4 regions of the Clostridium sp. BJN0013 genome follow, and region 2 is predicted to be linked to each of the others. Evidence: riboswitches for the same ligand, from Rfam matches in the RefSeq annotation. Region 2 holds a riboswitch; each other region holds the start of a gene.
The links. Region 2 has a riboswitch for S-adenosylmethionine ahead of metA (homoserine O-succinyltransferase). Riboswitches for the same ligand answer to the same signal wherever they lie in the genome.
Positions count from the first base shown of each region.

Region 1: another riboswitch for S-adenosylmethionine. It lies ahead of AB3K27_RS03680 (YbaK/EbsC family protein); the one in region 2 lies ahead of metA (homoserine O-succinyltransferase).
Region 3: another riboswitch for S-adenosylmethionine. It lies ahead of AB3K27_RS17130 (DUF2292 domain-containing protein); the one in region 2 lies ahead of metA (homoserine O-succinyltransferase).
Region 4: another riboswitch for S-adenosylmethionine. It lies ahead of AB3K27_RS17155 (methionine ABC transporter ATP-binding protein); the one in region 2 lies ahead of metA (homoserine O-succinyltransferase).

Region 1 is NZ_CP162495.1:671,534-676,696, forward strand. It holds partial or broken gene AB3K27_RS03665 (hypothetical protein) at 174-1,309, shown strand; gene AB3K27_RS03670 (ISAs1 family transposase) at 1,443-2,579, shown strand; gene greA (transcription elongation factor GreA) at 2,774-3,238, shown strand; SAM riboswitch class I at 3,381-3,476, shown strand; gene AB3K27_RS03680 (YbaK/EbsC family protein) at 3,615-4,091, shown strand; gene AB3K27_RS03685 (DUF4912 domain-containing protein) at 4,254-4,712, shown strand; gene AB3K27_RS03690 (glycoside hydrolase family 57 protein) at 4,810-5,163, shown strand, end outside.
Region 2 is NZ_CP162495.1:1,995,657-2,000,819, reverse strand. It holds gene AB3K27_RS10300 (hypothetical protein) at 1-275, opposite strand, end outside; gene AB3K27_RS10295 (hypothetical protein) at 426-887, opposite strand; SAM riboswitch class I at 1,682-1,787, shown strand; gene metA (homoserine O-succinyltransferase) at 1,934-2,848, shown strand; gene AB3K27_RS10285 (PLP-dependent aspartate aminotransferase family protein) at 2,968-4,149, opposite strand; gene metK (methionine adenosyltransferase) at 4,243-5,163, opposite strand, start outside.
Region 3 is NZ_CP162495.1:3,298,397-3,303,559, reverse strand. It holds gene AB3K27_RS17140 (nitrogenase component 1) at 1-907, shown strand, start outside; gene AB3K27_RS17135 (nitrogenase component 1) at 907-2,235, shown strand; SAM riboswitch class I at 2,365-2,472, shown strand; gene AB3K27_RS17130 (DUF2292 domain-containing protein) at 2,599-2,757, shown strand; gene sufC (Fe-S cluster assembly ATPase SufC) at 2,924-3,670, shown strand; gene sufB (Fe-S cluster assembly protein SufB) at 3,700-5,106, shown strand; gene sufD (Fe-S cluster assembly protein SufD) at 5,124-5,163, shown strand, end outside.
Region 4 is NZ_CP162495.1:3,304,388-3,309,550, forward strand. It holds gene AB3K27_RS17145 (MetQ/NlpA family ABC transporter substrate-binding protein) at 1-812, opposite strand, end outside; gene AB3K27_RS17150 (methionine ABC transporter permease) at 838-1,506, opposite strand; gene AB3K27_RS17155 (methionine ABC transporter ATP-binding protein) at 1,503-2,282, opposite strand; SAM riboswitch class I at 2,484-2,588, opposite strand; partial or broken gene AB3K27_RS17160 (GPR1/FUN34/YaaH family transporter) at 2,732-2,926, shown strand; gene AB3K27_RS17165 (DUF4317 domain-containing protein) at 2,933-4,093, opposite strand; gene AB3K27_RS17170 (FxLYD domain-containing protein) at 4,338-5,163, shown strand, end outside.

The sequences.
Region 1 (5,163 bases), 1.3 Mb from region 2:
TTATTGCCAATACACTATCAGATTATTCTAAAAAGATATAATTTAAATTTTATTCTGTAACATATGTTACGGACTATAAGTATTGGGACTGCTAAAATAAAAAATAACATCAAGTGAAATTTTAATTATACGTTTTAGGAGGGAAAATATATGAATACTAATATGTTTTGTTTTCAGTGACTAATGTAAATTTTGACGAAGATAGATTTGTAGAACTTATAAAAAAAGCTAACCATATAAAGTCCCAACTTATAAATATGGCAGGCAATATAGATGTGCCAGAGGATGCAAAATATATGGCACCTGTTGAAAAAGAAAATATGTTTAAGCAGGCAAGGAATATAGGAATAATGTGTGATTCAGATTTAAATGAAGATATAAGATCCTTAAGAGAACTTGCAATTTATGGACTTAAAGGAATGGCAGCTTATGCTCATCATGCTTCTGTACTTGGAAAAGAAGACAAGGAAATAAATAATTTTTTTTATAAAGTTCTGGCATGTACTTTGGATAATAGTTTAGGTGTAGAAGATTGGTTTTCATTGAATATGGAACTTGGACAGGTAAATTTTAAGGTTATGGAAATATTAGATGAAGCAAATACGGGAATTTATGGTAATCTTATACCTACAAAAGTTTTAATAAGTAAAAAAAGAGGACCTTTTATAATTGTGTCAGGACATGATCTTAAAGATTTAAAACAGCTGCTGGAACAGACAGAAGGTAAAGGAATAAATATATATACCCACGGTGAAATGCTTCCTTGTCGTGGTTACCCGGAATTGAAAAAATACAGCCACCTGGTAGGTAATTATGGTGGGGCATGGCAAGATCAGCAAAAAGAGTTTAATAATATACCAGGATGTATTCTTATGACAACCAATTGTATTCAAAAGCCATCAAATAGTTATAGTGACAGAATATTTACTTCCAGCGTGGTAGGCTGGCCTGACATAGTGGAAAATACAGATTTAATAAGTTGGATTTTGGAGCCATAGGAGAGTTACCAAGATTACTAGATGTAGGTCAGTGTAATGATGTATATTCTGCAATAAAGATTGCACTAGTACTTGGAGAAGCGTTTAATTGTGGAGTGAATGAGCTACCTCTTTTACTTATACTTTCCTGGTATGAGCAAAAAGCAGTATGTATACTTTTGACCCTTCTTTCTTTTGGAATTAAAAATATTCATTTAGGTCCTTCTCTACCTGCTTTTTTATCTCCAAATGTAGTAAATATTTTGGTAGATAAATTTGCGATTATGCCTATTTCCACTGTAGAAGAAGATTTAAAAGCCATATTAAAATAATCAATAATTGCAAAGTAAAGTAGGAATTAAACTATTCCTACTTTATTTGCTTTCAGGACAAACGCATGAAATAAATTTTATTTAAAATCTCCACTTTTTTTGATAAAATCATAAAAAGGGAGATTTTAAATTTATGAAGAATATTTATGATATGTATGATTTTTTTGAGTCACTGAAAAATATAGATGATCCAAGACAATTTAATAAAGTAAGATATCCAATAAATGAAATTGTGGGAATGGTTTTGATTGCATCTTTAGGAAATGGAAATGAGTGGACTGAAATAGAGGTATTTTGTAAATTACATGAAACACTTTTAAAAAGGTATTTTAAATTAGAAAATGGCGTTCCATCACATGATACTTTCCAAAGAGTGATGGGAATGATAGAACCTAATTTAATTCAACAGATTCAATCTACTTGGAATGAATATATATCTAAAAATGATGGTGAAAGTATAAAAAAAATACTTAACATAGATGGAAAAACTATGAGAGGAAGTAAGACTGAAGGTAAAAAACCACTACACATAGTGTCAGCCTGGTGTGATGAAGAAGGAGTTTGTTTTGGACAAAGTGCAGTGAAAGAAAAAGAAAATGAGATTTTAGCAATTCCTGAATTGTTAGATAGATTACAAATAAAAGGATATGTAGTAACAATAGATGCAATGGGAACACAAACTAAAATTGCTGAGAAAATAATAAAGAAAAAAGCTGACTACGTGTTAGCAGTAAAAGGGAACCAAGAAATACTGCATAATGATTTAATAACCTATTTTGAAGATGATGACTTTAGGGAAAAAATAATTAAAGATGGGAATTATAAAAAAACAGTTGAAAAGTCACATGGCCAAATTGAGATAAGGGAATATTATCAAACAAAGGACATTAAGTGGCTAACTAATAGGGAAAAATGGAAGAATCTTAAAAGTATAGGAATTGTAGAAAAAACTATAAAGAAGAAAGATAAAGAAAGTAAAGAAATACGTTATTATATAAGTAGTTTGGCCCCTGAAATAAACTTATTTGAAAAAGCTGTACGAGGTCATTGGGGAATAGAAATAATGCACTGGCATTTAGATGTTACATTTAAAGAGGATAGCATTAAAACAGTTGAAGAAACAGCAAATAAAAATATGAATATAATAAGAAAATGGGCATTATCTATATTAAAATTATTGGATATGGGAAAAAAGATGAGTTTAAAATTAAAAAGATTTTCAATCAATTGTAAACCTGATGAATATATAAGTAAAATTATGGAAATTTAGTTAACTCGTAATCTTACTTATGTAGTTATATATTTTCATGCGTTTGTCCTGTATTTGCTTTCACTTGTTATTTATTTTTATATACTTTATAATAAAATAGTAAAGTAAATAACTGTATGAAAGTTTTTAAGTCTATAGAAATTTGATGATTTCTAGAATAAAAACTTATAGAATTTAGAATGTAGGTGAGTTTTATGCAAGATGTAATTTTGACAGAAGCTGGTAAGAAAAAACTAGAGGAAGAATTAGAGTATTTAAAAACAGTAAAAAGAGTAGAGATTAAGGCTGCCTTAAAATCTGCCCGTGCCCAGGGAGACCTTAGTGAAAATGCTGATTATAGCGCAGCTAAAGAAGATCAATCTATGACTGAGACTAGAATACAAGAACTTGAATATCAACTTAAAAATGCTGTAATAATAGAGAGTTCATCGGAAACAGATGTGTTTGATATAAATAAAACTGCTTTAGTAAAATTTTATGATGTAGACGAAGTTGAAAAGGTTACCCTGGTAAGTTCTGTAGAATCAGATGTTAAGAATATGAAAATAAGTATAGAATCTCCTCTGGGAAAGGCTCTTTTTAGGCTGAAGGTAGGGGATAAGGCGACAGTAATATCACCTGATGGAAATTATGATGTAGGAGTAGAGAAATTACTATAATGGATATATTTTATAGCAGAATATTTTTTACTACGTAATTTCTAGGAGTTTATATAAAGCTCCTTTTTTGTGCCATTTTGATTATATTGAGGTTGACAAATATTTGTTGTTTTGTTATCATGTATAAAATTAAATAGTAAGATTCTTATTGCGAGAGACTGAGGGACTGGCCCTATGATGTCCAGCAACCTAATATTTAAGGTGCTAATTCCAGCAGGTATTACCTGAAAGATAAGAAGAAGTATGTAAAACCTCTTGTAGCTTATCTGCAAGAGGTTTTAAAAAATTAAAGTTTTAATTTTTAAAACCCATTGTGTAGTTAATGGTATTTAAGTGTATAGAATAAAAAATTTTAATAAAATTGAAGGAATTAAAGATGAGTGTAGAAAATGTGGTTAACTATTTTTTAAATAGAAATTTAGAGAGTCCCGTATTTAAACTTCCTGATAGTGGTGCTACTGTACAGCAGGCAGCGGAGACCATACATACAGACCCCAAATATATAGCAAAAACTCTAGCTTTTAAGCTTAAGGATGAAGATATACTAATAGTTATGAGAGGAGATTTAAGAGTTAGTAATAAAAAATTTAAAAAAGTCTTTAAAACTAAGGCTAAGATGTTAAGTCAGGATGAAGTTTTAGAGAATACAGGCCATCCTGTGGGGGGATTATGTCCTTTTGGTTTAAAAAATCCTTTAAAAGTGTATATAGATGTTTCTGTAGAAAATTTTCCGTATGTATATCCTGCAGCTGGTTCAAAGGAATTTGCTCTTAAGATAAACCCACAACAAATTAAAGAGCTGGTAGATGGGCAATGGATTGATGTATGCGAGGATGAATCAAGAGATTTTTAGATTCAGGTGGAGTTTACTCATAATGAATGCTTTTCTCCATCTGAACTTTAAAAGAATTTGTAAGCATAATATAATTTTAGGAAATATATTTCAATTTATAAGTGACATATTTGGAATTTATAGGTATAATATAGTTATTATTAATGAAGGGAGTGGAATTTATTGAGGGGTGATGAAAAGACTTCTTTAGTGCTTATGGTTCAAAATTCCCATAGAATATTTTGTTATTATAACATATCATCTATGACGGTGAAAGAATTTGAAGATAGATATGGAGAAGCACTGTGGAAAAACTCAAAACCAGTTATAAAAGTCTATTCTGTAGAAAATGGAATAGCTAATAATATAAAGACAATCTTTATAGACCCCTTTGCAGATAGCTGGTATATAGATATTGAAAAGGACGATATGGATCTTTTTGTAAAGCTGGGGAGGATTATATCAGGTAACAAATTTGTCGCATTTGCAGTTTCAAATACAGTAACAACTCCAAGGGATAGTAAGTCTTTAGACAGTTCTCTTTGTTTTTTGGATGTCTCTCAAAGTTATATATCTAATTCGAAAGAGGAATTTTCTGATAACTTTACAGAGGGGAAAAAAAAAATCGATATCCAGAATTAATATTTAAAGATGAAGGTGGATACAATGAATTTATAGATAAATATATGGAAGAGTTAGAGAATAAATATACTTTAACTTCTTCTAGAGGAGGTCTAAAATGACTAAAGGATATATTTCAATTATACTTCACAGTCATATGCCTTTTATAAGACATCCAGATTTAAAAGATCCACTAGAGGAAAGATGGCTATTTGAAGGTATCAGTGAATGTTATATACCTCTTATAGATGTATATGATAAACTCATAAAAGATCATATGGATTTTAAAATTACTATGTCTATAACGCCTACTTTAATGACCATGTTAGAAGATGAATATTTAAATAAAAGATATTTGGAATATCTAAGAAAGTCCATAGCTCTCTCTGAAAAGGAGATAAAGAGAACAAAATATAATAAAGAGCTTGCTATTCTTGCCCGGTTTTATAATGAGAGATTTTCCAGAATATTA
Region 2 (5,163 bases):
ATTTTATGTTTATTTTTATAAACAGATATATTTATACTTTTACCATTATTAGAACTTAATTCAAATTTTTCTCCAGTAATATTCCATTTTATAACATTTCCATAAATTTTAATAGTATTTTTATCCTCATCAATTTCTATAGTAGACTTTTTTACATAATACTTGTCTAATACGTTTTTCATCTCAGCTACAAAGTTATTAATTGCATTTAACGCCTTTTCGCCATCAATTGTTTTACTGCATAATTCATAAATATACTTTTCTTTCCAATCCATCAGCAAACATCCCCCATATTTTTGTTTTAATTAAATTATATAATCTTTTTTTTAATATTGGAATAAAATAATATAAATTATTTTTCTTTATATAATTATATGTTTAATATGTACTGACTTAAGATTAAAAAGTAAAACTTTTTTTACTGGCTATTGTTCTTTATTTGTCTCTTCTATACCCTTATTTTCATCGTATTTATCCATTTCTGTGTTTTTTGGAGTTTCTACATTTTCTGCCTGATTTACTTCGATAACCTCTTGTTCTGGCATATCTTCTTCTAAACTATTATCACAATTATATAATTTACCAAAAAGTTTTGAAAATTTCTTATTAATTATACCTATTCCTATTAAAATACATACAATTCCCCCATACACACCAATAAACTCAAATATTCCAGGTAATAATTGAGATGGTACTAATTGTTCAAGTACAATATTTGCAGAATACCCTTGAGCTACATATTGATTTACAGTCTTTCTAAATAATATAATATTATTTACCAATAATGCAATTCCAACCAATGCTGTGACTAAAGCAGCAATATAAAAAGCAATCCAGCTGGAAAACTTACCTGATTTTTCAAATGCACTCTTACCTTTAAATTTCATAATAATTTCTCTCCATTTCCGCCTAAAAAGGCTTTTATAATAATTTTATAATAATGAATATTACTACATATTACTAAATAGTTATTACACTTATGTGTCAATATTGTTAACAATTTATAACCAGTAACATGGTTTACACTGATTATACTCATTTTGAAAAAACTAAGGTATTATAAAAAGTGAAATTTCAAAATAAATATTTATTCATTAAAATTTTTTATACAATTTGTTACTGAACTAATACTTTATCTACATTACATATTATTATATCACATAATCCATAAATTATATAAGTTTCGTATTTAAGGCATTTTTAACGCCAGCCTATCTCCTATTATGCCTTTACTAACTACTCTATAAACAGCATACTCTTTTTTATCTAAGATTGGCCATGCTTTAATTCTCATATACTATTTATGTTAAATGATTTCTAGATTTAGATAAAGTCTAAGAGAATAAATAGACTAATCAATAAATTTCATGGTTTAATTTATTGACACCAGTACAAAAAAGATGTTTAATTATATTACTGACTAGTCAGTAATATAATATATTATTACATAAATTTAAATAAAGAATTAAAAGATATTCAAAATAAACTAAGCAGTAATAATTATGATTTTTCTTGTGTATTTTTACTTTTGTCACTTTTAAAACGGCCTTTACATAATTTAATAAGAACTTCAGAACATAAATTTAGAGAATCCGGTCTTTAAATCGATTAGTCTTCAGTTAAAATGAATTATTGACAAAAATGAAATTTTAGTATAGCATGTAATATAAAATCAAATTTAATCTTATCAAGAGCGGCGGAGGGACTGGCCCTATGAAACCCGACAACCAACATTTTATTAAAATGTATGGTGTTAATTCCAGCAGATTATTTCTGAGAGATAAGGAAAATAATTTCAAATTAGTTTATTGTAAAAGTTATTTTTCTTACAGAAAAATAACTTTTATTTTATTTTAACTCCAAAATTGAAATTTGAATAATAAGATTTTTATTTGATTACCACTAAAAATATTATAATTTAAGGAGGGATTTTATGCCAATAAATATACCTAATAATCTTCCAGCTTCTAAAGTATTAAAAGCTGAAAATATATTTGTTATGAATGAAAATCATGCAGTACGACAAGATATAAGACCACTTAATATAATTATATTAAATTTAATGCCCCTTAAAACCATTACTGAAATACAACTTTTAAGATTGTTAAGTAATTCACCTATACAAGTTGATATATCTTTAATGTATTTAAAGTCTCATAATTCAAAAAATACTCCTGAAGAATATTTAATTAAATATTATGAAACTTTTGAAGAGATAAAAAACAAAAAATTCGATGGTATGATAATAACAGGTGCACCCATAGAAAAACTTGAATTTGAGGACGTTGATTATTGGAAAGAATTAACTGAAATTATGGATTGGAGTACCCAAAATGTTTATTCAACTATGTATATATGCTGGGGATCTCAGGCAGGACTTTACCATCACTTTAAAATTCCAAAATATATGCTGGATAAAAAAATATCCGGTGTTTTCTCTCATACTATAAATAGGGCTAATATTAAACTTTTTAGAGGTTTTGATGATATATTTTATGCGCCACATTCCAGATATACCTTTGTAAAAAGAAAGGATATCGAAAAAATTCCTGAACTAGAAATAATTTCTGAATCCAAGGAAGCTGGTGTCTATATAGTAGCGACAAAAGGTGGACGCCAGATCTTTATTGCTGGACATCCTGAATATGATACTTTAACATTAAAATCAGAATATGAAAGAGATATAGCACTGAATTTACCTATAGATATACCCAAAAATTATTTTCCAGATGATAATCCAGATAAAACCCCTTTATCAAATTGGAAAAGCCATTCTAACCTACTATTTTTAAATTGGCTCAATTATTATGTATATCAGGAAACACCTTATGATTTGAATAAGCTATAATAATATCTATTTAAAATAATTCTATTATACTAAATAGGAGCAGATTTACATAAAAATTAAATCTGCTCTTTAAGTAAGTATTTCTCCAGATAATGCTTACTTAATTTTTATTTACCAACTTACTGTAATCCGCATTTTTCCAAGGCCTGTTTTAAATCAGATATAATATCACTAGCACTTTCTAGTCCTATGCTAAATCTAACATATCCATCCTTAAACACCTCTGGGTAAAAGTTAATTCTCTCATCATTTGGGCCAGTATAAACAATTAAGCTCTCATCATGCCCTAATGAAACGGCCTGAGTGATCAATTCCAGTGAATTAATAAATTTATTATGTGTATCTACATCTGCTTTAAGTGCAAAAGAAATTATCCCCGAATACATTTTCATCTGTTTCTTGGCAATATCATGCTGCGGATGGCTTTCTAGTCCAGGGTATGCTACAAACTTTACTACTGGGTTTGATTCAAGATATTTAGCCACCTCCAATGCAGTTTCACTATGCTGTTTCATACGCAGTGGAAGTGTTACAACTCCACGCATAATTAACCATGCATTAAAAGGACTTATAGTTCCTCCCAGATTAACCATAGCTTCACGTTTTATTTTATCTATAAGTTCTTTTTTACCAATTACTGCTCCTCCCATGGCATCTCCATGTCCATTTATATACTTTGTCAAGCTGTGTATGACAAGATCAGCCCCAAGCTGCAGAGGTTTTTGTAAAAATGGAGATGCAAAGGTGCTATCAACACTTAATAAAGCTCCAATGGATTTTGCAATTTTAGATATTTCTTCAATATCACTTATTTTAGTAGTAGGGTTTCCTGGAGTTTCAATATGGATAAGCTTTGTATTTGGTCGTATTGCTCTTTTTATCTCTTCTAAATTAGAAGTGTCTACAAGACTTGCTTCTATTCCATACTTATCTGGTAAATATTCATTTAATAATCTATAAACTGCTATATAGGAGACATTGGAACAAATTACATGTGACTCCTTATTTAAAAAGGCAAAAAATACACCAGCCAATGCAGAAACACCACTTGCAAGTACCACACAATCTTCTCCCTCCTCAAGGGAAGCTAACTTTTCCTGAAGGTATATCTGGTTAGCAGAAGTATTCCTTGTATAAAGTAGCTGATCTACATCACTCCAATTTATAGAAGATGCATCCTCCGGCAGTCTATAACAATTTGCCATAGTTATAGGACGTCTGATAGCTCCTGTTTCCTTGTCAATTCCATTTCCTACATGAATGCATTTTGTTATAAAATCAACATTGTTCTTATCAATCATCTTATATTTTCCCCTCCAATATTTTGCTGCATAATACTGCTGTTCAAGCAGTATTATGCAAGGTATAATGATTTATTTGATATACTAATATAATTAAAGACTGCTGACCAATTTTTTATAATTTTTATATACACTTTTTATTTCATTAACTTTATCAAGCCTTTCCCAAGGGGCATCTATGTCAGTTCTGCCGAAATGTCCATATACAGCAGTATTTTTATATATAGGTCTTCTTAAATTAAGATCCCTTATAATAGCTGCCGGCCTTAAATCAAATACTTCATTTATAATTTCTACTATTTGATCATCATCTATTACTTTACCTGTGCCAAAAGTATCTACACTTATAGATACAGGTTTAGCAACACTTATGGCATAGGCTATTTCTACTTCAATTTTATCTGCTATGCCCGCTGCCACCAAATTTTTTGCCACCCACCTTGCAGCATAAGCTCCTGACCTGTCTACCTTAGTTGGATCTTTCCCTGAAAATGCTCCGCCTCCGTGTCTCCCATATCCTCCATAACTATCAACTATTATTTTTCTTCCCGTAAGACCTGAATCCGCTTCTGGCCCCCCTTTTACAAATCGTCCAGTAGGATTAACCAGATACTTTGTATGGGAATCTATTAACCATTTTGGTATTGCTACTTTAATGACCTTATCTATTATATCTTCTTCAATTTTATCATGACTTATATTATCCTCATGTTGAGAAGATATGAGTACAGTATCTATTCTAATAGGCTTATCCCTTTCATATTCTACTGTAACTTGGGTTTTGCCATCCGGACCCAAATACGGAATTATATTATTTTTCCTTACCTCCGCAAGCTGCTTTGCAAGCTTGTGAGCCAATACTATTGGAAGGGGTAGATATTCCGGTGTTTCATTAGTTGCAAATCCAAATACTATTCCCTGATCTCCTGCTCCAATTGCCTCAATACTATCTTTTTCACCATTTCTAGATTCCAAAGAATCATCCACTCCAAGTGCAATATCTGAGGATTGCTC
Region 3 (5,163 bases), 1.3 Mb from region 2:
AGCATATCATGCTATTTTAAAAAAAATTGTTAAACCTCCTGTTAATAAAAGAAAAGATTTAGTAAATGTAATCAATTTTTGGGGAACTGATATATTTACAGAATTATTTGGACGAATTGGGTTAAAGCCTAATTATATTGTGCCATTTTCTACTATAGGGCAGTTGGAAAAGATATCTGAAGCTGCAGCTACAGTACAAATATGTCCTACACTGGGAACATATTTAGCAGCAGGATTGGAGCAGGAGTACGGAGTACCAGAAGTAAAAGCACCACCTGCTTATGGACTTAAAGGTACAGATCTCTGGTTTAGGGAACTTGGCAGAGTAACGGGAAAAGAAAAGGAAGTTGAAGAATTGATAAAATCTGAAAGAGAAAGAATTGCCCCTAAGCTTAAGGAACTGAGAAGTAAATTAAAGGGAAAAAGAGTATATATTACTGCAGGTGCAGCTCATGGACATAGTTTAATAGCACTTTTAAAGGAACTTCATATGGAAGTGGTAGGTGCAGCAATATTTCATCATGATCCTTGCTGTGATAATAAAGATCCTAGAAGTGAAAGTCTGCCTCATGTAGTGAAGAATTATGGAGATGTTAAGAATTTTAACGTCTGCAATAAACAACCTTTTGAGTTAGTAAATGTACTAAACAAGCTGAAACCAGATCTGTTTATAGCAAGGCATGGAGGTATGTCTGCATGGGGTCCAAAGCTTGGAATACCTACGTTTTTAATGGGAGATGAACAATTTGGATTAGGATATCAAGGATTGCTTAATTATGGTGATAAAATCATAGATGTACTTTTAACTAAAGAGTTTGTAACTAATATTGCAGCACACTCCAAGCTGCCATATACTGATTGGTGGCTTAAACAGGATCCTTATACTTTTCTAGGAGGTGATATTTGATGGATGAAATAATAGAGCAACCTAGACATTATTGTGCATTAGGTGCACAACAATCAGTATTAGCTATAAAAGGAGCTATTCCTATACTTCATTCAGGACCAGGCTGCGGAATTAAACTTTTTGATGGGCTTAGTGTTGATTCAGGATATCAAGGAGTAGGTTATTCTGGTGGAAGTTCTGTACCATGTACCAATACTACAGAAAGAGAAGTAGTATTTGGGGGAGAGCAGAGATTAAAACAGGTGATAGATGGAACCCTTAAGGTTTTAAAAGGAGATTTATTTGTAGTTTTAACAGGATGTACTTCTGATATAATAGGGGATGATGTAGGGCAAGTAGTAAGTGAATATAAAGATAAAGGCATTCCCATAGTTTATGCAGAGACAGCAGGTTTTAAAGGAAGCAATTTTAAAGGTCATGAATTAGTTATTGAAGCTATTATAAATCAGTTTGTAAGTGAAAAATCAATAAAAAAAGAAGTGGGATTGGTAAATGTATGGTCTGTGATTCCCTATCAGGATACATTTTGGTCTGGGAATTTAGGTGAGATAAAAAAGTTACTTGAAGGAATAGGATTAAAAGTGAATATACTTTTTGGTACAGAATCTGGTGGTGCTGATGAATGGAAAACAATTCCACAAGCACAATTTAATTTAGTTTTATCACCTTGGGTAGGTTTAAGTACTGCTGAATTATTGAAGAAAAAGTATGGTACTCCTTATTTGCATTATCCAATTTTGCCCATAGGTGCAAAAGAAACCAGTAAATTTTTAAGAACTGTGGGGGATTTTGCTAAGCTTAATAAAGAAAAGGTGGAAACTTTTATAAATGAAGAAGAAGAGAGATTTTATTATTATATTGATAGATCAATAGACTTTTTTATAGAATTCAGATATAGTGTGGCAGATAGATTTTTTAATATAACAGATTCTTTTTATGCCCTTGGGATTAGTAAGTTTTTAACCAATGAACTGGGGATTGTTCCAGGAGAACAATATATTACAGATGATACTCCTGAACAATATAGAAAAAGCATAGAGTATGAATTTGAACATCTCTCAAATAGCACTTCTGCTAAAGTAATATTTGAAATAGATGGAGGAAAAATACATCAAAGCTTGAGAAAATATGGACATGGCAATCATACTCCTCTGATTTTGGGAAGTTCATGGGATAGAGATATAGTGTCAGAATTAAATGGATTTGGAATAAATATATCACTACCGGTCAAACACAGGTTAGTGCTCAATAGAACTTATGTGGGATATAATGGCGGGCTAACTTTGACAGAAGATATATATAGTAATATACTGGAGACTTATAAATAATAGTATATAAAAATTTCTGTAGCACAAATATGATTTATTAAAAAATTATTTCAATTTTATTGACATTGTAAAGTTTAATATAATATAATGAAACTTAATAAAAGTAATAATTCAAAAATTTAATGAATATCCTTATCAAGAGAAACTTAGGGAATGGCCCGATGAAGTTTCAGCAACCACATTTAAATTTTATGTAAGGTGCTAAGTCCATCAGAACATAGTTCTGGAAGATGAGGTAAAGAAAATACCTTTAAGGTTGATTCTTTTGTATCTTAGGAATGATATAAAACCCTCTTCTTGTTTGGAAGAGGGTTTTTAATTTTTATATTAGTAAGATTTTATAAAAGGGGGTATAATATAAAAATGGAGAGAAGAATTGAAAGAAAAAATCAGATTTCAGAAGAATATATAAAAAAAATAGTTGAATCATTAAAGAATATAAGCTACGGATCAATAACTTTGGTAATTCAAGATGGAATAGTAATTCAAGTGGAAACTAATGAAAAAATAAGACTTAAATAGAGAGTTTATTATTGATTATCTTTTAAATAAAGAGTAAAATATAATCAGAGACAATGTTGAGTGTTTAAGTCGGATATCATCCTGCTTAATTATTGAAGTAACTTTGTAGCTGATTTTTTTTATATTTAAATATGAGTTAAATACTCGGATTTAAAGGAGAGATACGATGTCAAATAAATTATTAAAAATAAACAATTTAATAGCAAAAGTTGGCGATAAAGAAATATTAAAAGGAGTGAATTTGGAAGTTGGTAAAGGTGAAGTTCATGCCATAATGGGACCAAATGGTGCAGGAAAATCTACACTTGTAAATACTATTATGGGGCACCCTAAATATAATATGACAGCAGGAGATATAATATTTGAAGGAAAGTCTGTCAGTGACTTAAAAGTAAATGAAAGGGCCAGATGTGGAATCTTTATGTCTTTTCAATATCCACAGGAGATACCAGGTATAACTGTGGAAAATTTCTTAAGAAGCGCAAAAATTTCAGTTTCTAAAAAGAAAATAGGTATTTTGGCATTTAGAAAAATTTTAAAAGAAAAATTAGAACTTCTAAAAATAGATGAAAGCTATACTAAAAGGTACTTAAATGTGGGGTTTTCTGGTGGAGAAAAGAAAAAAAATGAAATACTTCAGATGGCGGTGCTTGAACCAAAACTTGCTATGCTAGATGAGACAGATTCAGGACTTGATATAGATGCAGTTAAAATAGTATCAGAAGGAGTAAGCAAGCTTAGAACAAAGGAGAATTCTATACTTATAATTACCCATCATAATAGTATTTTAGAGTATTTAAAACCGGATTATGTCCATATACTTGTAGATGGAAAAATAGTTGAGACTGGGGATGCATCTTTAGCTGAAGAAATAGAGAAAAGCGGATATGATAAATTTAAGGCTCTGGTATAATATACTGTTTAATAAGAGAGGTGTTCCTGTTGAAAAAAAATAAAACTTATATAAAAGATATAATAAGAAGTATTTATGATGTAAAAAATAAAGATGAATCTATTTATAAAACTGATAGAGGACTTACAAAAGAAATAATAGAGGAAATATCTTATGAAAAAAATGATCCGGCCTGGATGAAAGAGTTTAGGCTTAAGGCCTTAGAAATATATGATAATATGCCAATGCCTTCATGGGGACCTGATTTAACAGATCTAAATATGGATAATATAGTGACCTATGTAAGACCAGATACTGACATAAAACATAATTGGAGAGATGTTCCTAAAGATATAAAAAATACTTTTGATTTGTTGGGTATACCTAAAGCAGAGCAAAAATCACTAGCAGGAGTAGGTGCTCAATATGATTCTGAAGTTGTTTACCATAATGTAAGTGAAGATCTGAAAAAACAGGGTGTACTATATATGGATATGGAAACGGCCATAAGGGACTATGAAGAATTAGTGAGACCTCATTTTATGAAACTTGTACCTCCAACGGATCATAAATTTGCTGCACTTCATGGAGCAGTATGGTCTGGAGGATCCTTTGTATATGTTCCAGAGGGAGTTCAGGTTGATATTCCAATTCAATCTTATTTTAGATTAAATGCTCCAGGAGCGGGACAATTTGAACATACCCTTATAATAGTTGAAAAAGGAGCAAAAATTCATTATATAGAGGGATGTTCTGCACCTAAATATTATGTAAATAACTTGCATGCAGGTTGTGTGGAAGTTTATATAAGAGAAGGAGCTTCATTAAAATACAGTACTATAGAGAATTGGTCTAGAAATATGTATAATTTAAATACAAAGAGAGCAGTTGTAGATAAAAATGGTCATATAGAATGGGTAACAGGGTCTTTTGGCTCTAAAGTATCAATGCTGTACCCCATGAGTATATTAAAAGGGGAAGGAGCAAAATGTGATTTTACAGGGGTAACTTTTGCAGGTGCCAATCAGTATTTAGATACAGGTTCAAAAGTAATTCATGCAGCACCAAATACTACATCTACTGTAAATTCAAAATCAATATCTAAAGATGGAGGAGTTGCTATTTATAGAGGACTTTTAAGTTCCACAAAGAATGCAGTTCACTCAAAATCAAGTGTGTCCTGTGAATCACTTATGTTGGATAACGAATCCAGATCAGATACCATACCTGTTATAAGTGTATGTAATAACAATGTAGATATAGGACATGAAGCTAAGATAGGCAGAATAAGCGAGGATGCCATTTTTTATCTTATGAGCAGAGGACTTACAGAGGAAGAAGCAAAAGGTATGATAGTTACAGGTTTTGTAGAACCTATAGCAAAAGAGCTTCCACTTGAATATGCTGTGGAGATGAATAACTTGATTAAATTAGAGCTGAAGGGAACTATAGGATAAGGAGGTAGGATAGCATAATGTTAAATGAAGAAAATTTCAATGAAAATAAAGATATGA
Region 4 (5,163 bases), 1.3 Mb from region 2:
ACTACTGCAACTCCATATTTGCTCTTTATAAAGTTTTTTACATCCTCTGAATTCAGCTTTGCCACTATGGTCTTAATTTCTTTTTTATTTTCATCACCCTTTCTTACAACAATTACATTTGCATAAGGTGAATTGCTGTCTTCTCTAAATAGTGCTTTATTTGGATCCATTTTAGCTTCTAATACAAGATTTGTATTTATTATGGAGCCATCTACATCCGGCAATACCCTTGGAAGCTGAGCTGCATCAACTTCTACAAATTGAAGATTTTTAGGATTATCTGCAATATCTGAAGGCGTAGCATTATAATTAGATATTCCAGATTTTAATTTAATAAGTTTTTGGGCTTCAAGAAGAGCTAAAGCTCTGTATTCATTTGAAGGATTATTGGGTATAGCAATCTTGGCGCCATCTTTAAGTTCATCTTTAGATTTAATTTTATCAGAATAAAAACCTATGGGTTCCACATGAACTTTTCCAGCCACTGCAAAATTATATCCTTTTTCTTTAGTTACAGACTCTAAATAAGGTACATGTTGAAAATAATTGGCATCTATTTGTTTTTCCTGTAAAGCTGGATTTAACTCATCTTCGCTATCTAAAACAATAACTTGTAAATCTATCCCCTCTTTTGCCAGTGCAGGTTTTATATGATTCAATATTTCTGCATGTGGCACTGCCGCTGCTCCTATTTTCACCACAACCTTGTCATTTTTACTGTCTGCACTTTTTGAGTCATTCCCATTGCTGCAACCTGAAAATAATCCTACAACCAACGCCAAAACTAAAAATATTATACTTTTTCTCTTCATATTGATTTATCCCCCTTAAAAATAATCAATCAAATTTATATCTCTTTTTATTTACATGTTTAGAAATGCGATCTCCTGAAAACTGTATAAACTGTACTAAAAAAATTAATAATATTACTGTAGCTATCATTATATCCTCACGAAATCTCTGATAACCAAAACGTATTGCCAGACTTCCTAATCCCCCTGCACCTATGACCCCAGCTATAGTGGTAAATTCAATAATAGATATAATTGAAATTGTAATTCCCTTTATAAGGGAAGGAAGTGCCTCCGGTATTAAGACCTTTGATATAATCTGAAATGGTTTTGCTCCCATAGATAATGCTGCTTCAATTTTTCCCCATTCTACTTGTTCTATGGATGTCTCAATAATTCTAGCCAAAAGAGGTGATATTCCTATGGATATAGGTACAATAGCCGCCTTCATACCAAGTGTAGTCCCTACAATTGACCTAGATAAGGGCAGTAAAACTACAATTAATATTATAGAAGGAAGAGATCTTATTGCATTTACTATAGTAGCTAATATCTTATTTAACCTTTCATTCTCCAAAATATGTCCTTTTTTAGTAACAACAAGAATAATTCCAAGTGGCATCCCTATAAGTAAAGCTATACTGCCAGCTATAATCACCATTTCTATAGTTTCTGATAATCCCTTTAGAACAAATATTTTAAAATCATCAGTCATATTACCTCCCCTCCAACACATTCCGAATTCACACTGAGATTTGCCATTATTTTAACAAATTTTTTTGCAGTGTTACTTTTAGGATTTAAAAATACTGAATTTGTGCTTCCTGCTTCTACGATACTACCATCTTCAATTACTGCCATATTATTGCATATATATTTAATAACATCTAATTCATGAGTTATAAGTAATATAGTTAAATTCAGTTTCTTATTTATATCTCTTAAAAGTTCCAATATAGAATAAGTGGTTTGTGGATCTAGGGCAGAAGTAGCTTCATCACTTAACAAAACATCTGGTTCATTGGCTAGAGCCCTTGCTATACCTACTCTTTGCTTTTGACCTCCACTTAGTTGTGCAGGATAAAAGTCCACTTTATCACTTAGTTCCACTAAATTCAATATTTCATACACTCTATTTTTTATTTTTTCTTCAGAATAACCAGCTATTTTTAAAGGAAAAGCTACATTTTTATATACATTCATTGAATCAAATAAATTAAAATCTTGAAATATCATTCCAATTTTTTTTCTGGCTTCTCTAAGCTCAGCTTTATTCATAGCTGTAATATCATTATTTCCAATAAATATACTTCCAGAAGTAGGTTCTTCAAGTCTGTTCAAATATCGTATCATAGTAGACTTTCCAGCTCCGCTAAATCCTATGATGCCAAAAATATCTCCTTTTTCAACTTTAAGATTTATATCCTTCAAAACTTCAACTTTACCCCTAGGTGTATTAAATGTTTTATTTAAATTTCTTATATCTATCATATAATTGGTCTTTACCCCCTTACCCAGCATTTACCTATATACTTCTTATTTTAATTTAAATAAATATATCAAAACAAAAAAGACTAAATCTTATACTTATAAAGTTAAGATTTAGTCTCCAGTTTTTCTGGTCAACTTTTAGATTGATTAAATTATAAAAACTCAGGGGGGTAAATCCCTGAGTTTACATCCTCAATGATTACCTCATCTTTCAGCTACAATGCTGCAGGATTTAGCACCAATGCATTACATAATGCTGGTTGCCGGGCTTCATAGGGCCTTTCCCTCCGCCTCTCTTAATAAGTTATGATATTTAATTATTTAATATTGTAGTAATTAGTATATCAGTGCTCAGGTATATTGTCAATATTTTTATAATATAAAATTTAACAACTTTTAATTTACTGAAAATAGAATAATTTTATTTATCTTTGGGCAGAAAAAATTAAATTCAATACATTAAAATCGCTAACTGCAATCCATCTGCATTGGGGCTATTTGGACTTGCTGTTGTAACTTTAGTAGCTTCCTCTCAGAAACTTGGCATCACTGAAGGCACTTCTTTCGTAATTCCCTGAGCAATATTTTTAGGTGGTTTTGCTCAACTATTTGCTTGTATTAATGATTCTAAAAGACAAAATACATCCCTTTTAAATATATTCTTCTATTTTCTCTGTTTCCAAATTGAATCCATCTATAATCATATCCTCTTTAAGTTCTATCAGCAAACACTTCTTTCCAAATTTGTTAACTACCTGCTTTACAGCACTTAAATCTTTTGGACTTATGGTTATATTGGTATTTTCATTTTCTATCTTTATAGATTTACTCTTAAAATCTGGCATTACATTTCTAACCTTAAATTCATAATCTCCTCCACACACTTCCTCAAAAGCACTCTTAACTACTCCTGTATTTTCCACTCCGCTTTCCTCTAATACTCTAGTTACTTCATTTATATCTAAAATAAGTTCTTCTTCCTTCTGACTTTCAAATTTTTCGTTTATTCTTTCATATATATCCTGAACTATGTCAGGTTTTATTTTTCCTCCCAATGCAGTTCCTAAAATAACATTAAAGTTTTCCTTTTCTTCTAAAGCTGTAGGTTTAATATTACACTCTAATATCTCTTCTACAAAAATATTATTTATGTTCTTTGATTTTGAAGAATAATAAATTATCTTATTTACATCTACATACTGAAATGTAAAACTTGGAAACATAAATCCCTCTAAGGGCGAATTTAAATTTATAACCATGTCTAATGCAGAATTAGGTTTAAATTTCATTTCCGTATAATCAAATTTTAACATCTTCTTAGGTATTTCAACCTTATTTACACTACATAATATAATTTCTATAGTTCGTATATATTCATCTAAAGATTCCTTTTTCCCTTTATCAGAACTGTAGTATTCTGCTTTTGCAAAACTTATAACTATATCTGTATCATAAGTATAGTTTTCAGAAATTTTATTTACTATTTTATCCGCATATTCATTTATTCTTTCCTTTGAATTTAAAGCTTCATATAATATATGCTGTGTATTTTTCTCTAATTTTTCCTCACCTACATTTTTAAAATCCAATTCAAATATTTTAGAATCCAAAGTTCCCGTAAGCACTTTCTTGAAATTATTTAAATAAAGTTCTCTCTTTTCCACTTCCATCATTTCAAAATATTCCAGTTCTCCTGTTATTATTTCTCCAATATCCTTTTTTAAATAAACACTATAAATTTCTTTAATCTTAAGCATATAACTTCCTAACTTAAATTCTTTTCTTATGTCTGATAAATCTTTTTTATTCATAAACTATCTCCCCACTCTACTTAAATAAAATAATATCTATTTTAACCTTTGTATTTTTATACATATTTTACTATATAACAATTTATTTTACCAATACATTTTATCATAATATTACATTAAAAATACAATATAATAAACATTATTGTAAAGAATTACTATAGTCCAAACATAGAATTTTTGGTACAATATACATACACTAGATAAAATTTTATATATTAATACAAAATTTAAGGAGAATAATACTATGTTTTGTTATAATTGTAAAATGGAGGTATCTGATAACGCTATTTTTTGTGAAAAATGCGGTGCTAAATTAAAAAAAGAAGATTCTATAGGAAATTCAGACAGTGATACCATTCAAGTTTATAAAATTAATCAAATTTTAAAAAATACCGTAGAAAAGGACCAAGTAAAAACTTTAACCCCTGCTAAAACTACTTTGAAAAAAACTGACTCTAAAAATGGTAATAAAACATATACCAAATTTTCTTTTTATAAAAACCGAAATATAATGATTCCTCTTGTATCAACAATACTTACGATATTTATAACTATAGGTTATTATCTCTATGAAATAACTGTTTCAAAGAATACAGAAAAAAATAGAGTAAATGCCGAAAATATGGCTCTTCAAGGTAATATATCAGAAGCCTATGCCAAAGTAGACAAAGCTTTGAGTTTACGCCCAAATAATAAGACTTTACAGGCAGATAAAAAAATTTTACAAGATGGTGAAAATGTAAATTTACATATAAGTATAGTGGACAACTATATTAAAAAGAAAAACTACATACAAGCTTTTAATGAATTAGATAAAGCTAACGATTTAATATATAATAAACAGGGAGCTTTTTACTCTCTATTAAACAAAACTATAGAAAATAAAAGAATGGCTGTAACTGTAATTCAAATAAAAAGTGAGATGAATAATAAAAGCAGTATAGACGATTTGGCAAATCTGCTTACTAAAATATCAAATTACACTATAGAAGAAGCAAAAGATACTGCAAAAGAACTGAGAAATAGAATAAGTAGTGTAGCTTATGATACTGCAAATGAATATCTTAAAA